DNA from 2 places in the Cobetia sp. cqz5-12 genome. Region 1 is predicted to be linked to the other one. Evidence: predicted binding sites of a transcription regulator. Region 1 holds the regulator's gene; the other holds the start of a gene.
What was found. Region 1 encodes PhoB, which activates phosphate uptake and scavenging genes when phosphate is short. Its sites were predicted from a motif close to TGTCATANNNNTGTCANA; they were not measured.
Positions count from the first base shown of each region.

Region 2: F8A90_RS16225 (GNAT family N-acyltransferase) is a predicted target of PhoB. The motif match lies at 1,591-1,608, and genes of this name have one in related genera.

Region 1 covers NZ_CP044522.1:4,136,223-4,139,321, forward strand. The annotation lists gene F8A90_RS17200 (chorismate--pyruvate lyase family protein) at 1-320, shown strand, start outside; gene ubiA (4-hydroxybenzoate octaprenyltransferase) at 388-1,278, shown strand; gene phoB (phosphate regulon transcriptional regulator PhoB) at 1,502-2,191, shown strand; gene phoR (phosphate regulon sensor histidine kinase PhoR) at 2,199-3,099, shown strand, end outside.
Region 2 covers NZ_CP044522.1:3,917,022-3,920,120, reverse strand. The annotation lists gene F8A90_RS16235 (3'-5' exonuclease) at 1-342, shown strand, start outside; gene F8A90_RS16230 (NAD(P)H-quinone oxidoreductase) at 534-1,502, opposite strand; gene F8A90_RS16225 (GNAT family N-acyltransferase) at 1,689-3,099, shown strand, end outside.

The sequences.
Region 1 (3,099 bases):
GGCGGCGTGAAGTGGCGCTCTGTCATGGCGATACGCCATGGGTGATCGCACGTTCGCTGGCGGCGCTGGACCTGGCTCACGGTCATCGCCTCTCGACGCTGGGCGAGCGCTCGCTGGGCCATTGGCTGTTTCGCCAGCCGGACCTGACCCGCAGCGCCATCGATGTCAGCCGCGCCCCGCTGGTGCTTTCGAGCCGCAGACCGCTGGCCCGAACCACCAGCCTGTGGATGCGCCGCTCGATGTTCTCGCATGGTCGCTTCAAGGTGCTGGTGCAGGAGGGCTTCACCCCAGCCTTCCAGCACGCGCTGCAGCTGGCCTGAGTCTTGCGGCCGACCGGCCTCGCTTCCCTCTCTTTCCTTGCCCACTACCACCCGCCCAGGAGCCCCGATGACCGCGTCATCCACTTCCGCCGCTTCGCGTCCTTCCAGACTGGCCGACTACCTCGCCCTGACACGGCTGGATCGCCCCATCGGCACCTGGCTGCTGATGTGGCCGACTCTATGGGCGCTGTGGCTGGCGGCAGATGGCATTCCCGAGCGCACGACCCTGCTGATATTCATCGCCGGGGTCTATCTGATGCGCGCCGCCGGCTGCGTCATCAACGACTACGCCGACCGCCATTGGGACAAGCATGTCGAGCGCACGCGTGACCGGCCGCTGACCTCGGGTCGCATTTCGGAGCGCGAGGCGCTGACGCTGTTCGGGGGGCTGGTCGCGGCCGCCTTCGTGCTGGTGTGCTTCACCAACCTGACCACGGTACTGCTGTCGATCGTCGCCGTGCTGCTGGCGGCCAGCTACCCGTTCATGAAGCGCTTCCACCATCTGCCCCAGGTGGTGCTGGGCGCCGCCTTCGGCTGGGCGATTCCGATGGCCTTCGCCGCGACGCTGGAGGAAGTGCCGACCTACGGCTGGTGGCTGTTCGCGGCCAATCTGATGTGGACGGTGGCCTACGATACCGCCTATGCAATGGTCGATCGCAACGACGACCTCAAGGTAGGCATCAAGTCCACCGCCGTGCTGTTCGGGCGTGCCGACAAGCTGATGATCGGCCTTCTGCAGCTGGGCATGCTGGCGGTGTTGATCGGCATCGGCCTGCACCTGGCGCTGGGTATCTTCTACTGGCTGGGGCTGGCTGCCGCCGCTGTCACCTTCGTCTGGCAGCAACGTCTGATCCGTGAGCGTGAGCGTTCACCCTGCTTCCAGGCCTTCCTCAACAATCATTGGACGGGTCTGCTGATCTTCGCCGGTATCGCCCTGGCGACCTGGCCGATGAGCTGACGTCTGCATGAACATCAGTTTTATTTGATTTAAAGCGACCCCTGCCCCCGGTTACTCCCCAGCCCACGGTTCATGCCGGCCGCCCACCCTTCAGAGGCGGCTGGCAGGCTTGCGTGCAAGCTGCCATGCTGGCAGTTGTCATCTCGTTGTCATATAAGCGGGTTGTAATCGTCATCGACTTGTCATTCTGGCGCGTGCGCCGACTGCTGCATGGGATCTAGCGATGAGCTCCAAGACCGTACTGATTGTCGACGATGAATCCTCGATTCGCGAGATGATCGCCGTTGCCCTCGAAATGGCGGATTACCGCGTACTGGAGGCAGACAATGCCCAGGACGCCCACGCCATCGTCGTCGATGAAAAGCCCGATCTGCTGTTGCTGGATTGGATGATGCCGGGCACCAGTGGCCTGGAGCTCGCGCGGCGTCTCAAGCGAGACGAGACTACCTCGGAGTTGCCGATCATCCTGTTGACCGCCAAGGGCGAGGAAGACAACAAGATTCAAGGCCTGGAAGCCGGCGCCGATGACTACATCACCAAGCCCTTCTCGCCGCGCGAGCTGGTCGCCCGTCTCAAGGCCGTGCTGCGTCGCACCACGCCCAAGGGAGTCGAGGAGGCGGTGGAAGTCGAAGGCCTGATGCTCGACCCGGCCAGCCACCGCGTCACCGCCCACGGCAACTCGCTGGATGTCGGCCCGACCGAATATCGCCTGCTGCAGTTCTTCATGACGCATCAGGAGCGTGCCTACACGCGCAGCCAGCTGCTCGACCAGGTATGGGGCGGTAACGTCTATGTCGAGGAGCGCACCGTGGACGTGCACATCCGCCGCCTGCGCAAGGCGCTGGGCACAGGCCATCAGCATCTGATCCAGACCGTCCGCGGCACCGGTTACCGCTTCAGCGCTCAGGCCTGAGGAATTCATGCGCTATTGGACCAACGAGCTATGGCGCCTCGGCTACCTTGCCGGTGGCTTCGGCCTGATCGGTGGCCTGCTGGGCCATCTTGGCTGGGGCCTGGCGCTGGGGCTTTCGCTGTATCTGTTCGTCCATCTCAAGCATTTGAAGAGCCTCTACACCTGGCTGATCACCAATCCCCATGAAGAGCCACCGCCCGGCGATGGCGTCTGGGGAGACCTGCTCGATCGTCTTTACCGCTACCAGAAGGGCCAGCGTCAGGCTCAGGAGCGACTGCGCAGCATCCTCAACCGTATCCAGGAATCCTCAGAGGCCATGCGCGACGGCCTGGTGATGCTGGACAACCACGGTGACATGGAATGGTGGAACAGCGCGGCCGAGCAGCTGGTCGGTCTCAAGGCCAGCCACGACCGCGGCCAGCACATCACCAATTACCTGCGTGACCCCGTCTTCATCGACTACTTCAATCGGCTGGCCTATCGCGAGCCGTTGACACTCCAGTCACCGCTGTCTGACAACCTGACGCTGCAGATCTCCATCACCCTGTTCGGTGACAACGAGCGTCTGGTCATGCTGCGTGACGTCACCCGCCTCTATCGTCTTGAAGAGATGCGCCGCGACTTCGTGGCCAATGTCTCCCATGAACTGCGCACGCCGCTGACCGTGCTGGCCGGCTATCTCGAGACCTATTCCGATTACGCCGATGACCTGCCCCCACGCTGGCAGCGTGGGCTTGGTCAGATGCAGAGCCAGACCGACCGCATGCAGCACCTGGTCGAGGACCTGCTGACCCTGTCACGCCTGGAAACCGACGAACTGTCCGACAACGGTCGCTGCATCGACATGAGTGCCCTGCTCGCCCATATCCGCGACGATGCTGAAGGCCTGTCCCAGGGACGCCACACCT
Region 2 (3,099 bases), 220 kb from region 1:
CACGGCATCTCACGGGCACGGCTGGCACGCGAAGGGCGACCAGTGCGTGAGGTGGCGCAGTGGGTCAATGATGAGCTGGGGGAGGCGGGAATCGCTTACAGCGACAGCTGGGGCTACGACAATACCTGGCTCTCGCTGTTGTTCTATCATGCCGGCATGCTGCCGCGCTTTCGACTCGAAGCGCTCAGACGGCTGCTTGATGAGGAGCAGCTGAATTGCTGGGCGGAGCTCAAGGAAGCGGTGATCGCCGAGGGCGGCATCCAGCGTCATCGCGCCGGAGACGACGCCCGTCTGCTGCAACTCACCTGGCAGAAGGCCCAGGCGATCGGTCGCAGCGAGTAAGCCTGCGCCAGATGCCTCGGGGCCTACGTCTGGCGGCATGAGTGTCACTGCTGTCAGGCGGGGGGCGTCAAGCGGAGCAGCGAGCACGAGATGGCGCCTATAAAGCCAAAAAAGCGGCAGCCCACTGGGCTGCCGCTTTTTTCATGCTGCCGATTTTTATGCTGCTGATGTCATCAGTGCCATGACGAGGCTCAGGCGCCGGTCACCGCCAGCAGCACCTTGCCTGTGCTGGCGTTGTCCTGCACATAGGCATGCGCGGCATCGGCCTGCTGGATTGGCCAGCTCTTGTCGATATGCGGGCGCAGCTCGCCCCGCGCCAGGCGTGGCCACACATGCACGTAGAGCGCATCCAGCACCATGCCCTTGCCCTCGGGGGAGCGTGAACGCAGGGTCGAGCCGATCAGGCGCTGACGCTTTATCAGCATGCGACCCAGATCCAGCTCATCCATGCGCCCACCCATCAGGCCGATCAGCACCATGCGGCCATCCTGTTTCAGCACCTGCTGATTGTCGGCCAGATAGCCGCCGCCCACCGGGTCGAGAATCATGTCGGCGCCGCCCCAGTCGTTCACGGCCTCGACGAAGCTGCCATCGTGGCGATTCCAGCCGGCATCCGCGCCGAGGCGCAGGCAGGTGTCGAGCTTCTCCTGGCTGCCGACCGTCACGAAGCAAGGATGTCCGAACAGCCCGCATAGCTGGATGGCGGTGGTACCGATGCCACTGGCGCCGGCATGCAGCAGCACGCGCTCCTTGTGCTTGAGATTGCCCTCGATGAACAGGTTCAACCAGGCGGTGGCGAACATCTCCGGCAGGGCGGCGGCGTCTCTCAGGCTATAGCCCTCCGGCACCGGCAACACCTGCAGGGCATTGACCACCACCTCCTCGGCATAGCCGCCACCGGCCAGCAAGGCGCAGACCGGATCTCCCACCTGGAAGCGCTCCACGTGGCGGCCGACCTCGAGGATGGTTCCGCTAACCTCGAGGCCAAGAATCTCGCTTTCCCCGGCCGGCGGCGGATACTGACCCGCACGCTGCATCAGGTCAGCGCGATTGACGCCGGCCCAGGCCACCTGGATTCGCACTTCGTCCGAGGCGATGCCTTCGGGAGCCTCCGTTTCCTGCCAGACCAGTGCCTCGTTCTCGACGGCTATCGCATACATTCGCTCTCTCCTTGGCTGGGCAGACCTGCTGCCTTGCTGTGACCGCGTCGTACGCAGACGGATCTCTGTCATCTCACTGTACGGGGACTGTGATGCACCTGTCATGAAGTGGCGTGATGCTGACGTGATATCAAGCCCCATGATCCAGACATCGCGTTCCGCACTCCGTGCGGCCAAGGAGAGAGCATGATCGATACTGCCCGCGTCATCGCTGCCAAGTACCCTGCCTTTGCCAGACGCCATCCCTTGATCCGTCGTCCGGCGCTGGCCTTGTTGCGGCGCCTGGTCCACGAGGGTGAGATCAATGCCTTCCTCGGCGAGAACTCGGACCAGCGCGGCTTCGACTTCATTGACCGCGTGCTCGATCACTTCTCCTTCGGCTACTCGGTGTCCTCGCGGGAGCGTGAGAACATCCCCGCCTACGGGCGGGTCGTCATCGTCGCCAACCATCCGCTGGGATCACTGGATGGCCTCGCGCTGCTCAAGCTGGTCGGCGAGGTGCGCCGCGACGTCAAGATCGTCGCCAATGACATCCTGATGAAGGTCGAGCCGCTGGCACCCTTGCTGCTGCCGCTGGACAACCTCAGTCGCCGTGGCTACCGCAAGAGCAGTGGTCAGATCTGCGATGCGCTGATGAATGAAGAGGCCGTGATCATCTTCCCCGCCGGCGAGGTCTCGCGTGCAGGCCCGACCGGGCCGCGTGATGGCAAGTGGCTGTCGGGCTTCCTGCATTTCGCACGCAAGACCAACGCGCCGGTGCTGCCTATCCACGTCAGCGGTCGCAACTCGACGCTCTTCTATGCGCTGTCGTCGATCAACCGCAGCTTCGGCACGCCTCTGCTGGCGCACGAGATGTTTCGTCAGCGCGAGCGTCAGCTCAAGCTGCGCATCGGCGAGCTGATCCCGCTGGAGCGCCTCGACAGTGATGCCCTGAGTACCAATGCCAAGACACGCCTGCTGCGCAAGCACTTGTATCGCATCGGTCGTGGCAAGCGCGGCCTGTTCGTGACCGAGAAGGCCATCGGTCATCCGGAGGAGCGCCAGGCGCTGCGTGAGGAACTGACGCCCTGTGAACTGCTGGGCGAGACCCGCGACGGCAAGAAGATCTATCTGTTCGATGCCTTCCCCGGTTCCAGCGTGATGCGCGAGATCGGCCGGTTGCGCGAGATCAGTTTCCGGCGGGTCGGCGAGGGCACCGGCGAGCGACGCGATATCGATCGCTATGACGCCCACTACCGGCATCTGGTGCTGTGGGATGACGCTGATCTCGAGATCGCCGGTGCCTACCGCATCGGTGAGGTGCGCAAGATCATGGCGGCACATGGCGAGAAGGGGCTCTACAGTCCGACCCTGTTCCGCTTCACGCCGGAGATGTTCGAGCGCATGCAGGACGGTCTGGAACTGGGGCGCAGCTTCGTGCAGCCGCGTTACTGGGGGCGGCGCAGCCTCGATTACCTGTGGCAGGGGCTGGGCGCCTATCTGCGCTGTCATCCCGAGATTCGCTGGCTGTTCGGCCCGGTCACGCTCTCCAACAGCTATCCGGAGGCCGCCAGGGCGTTGATCGTCAGCTACTACCGTCACTATTACGGGGATGATG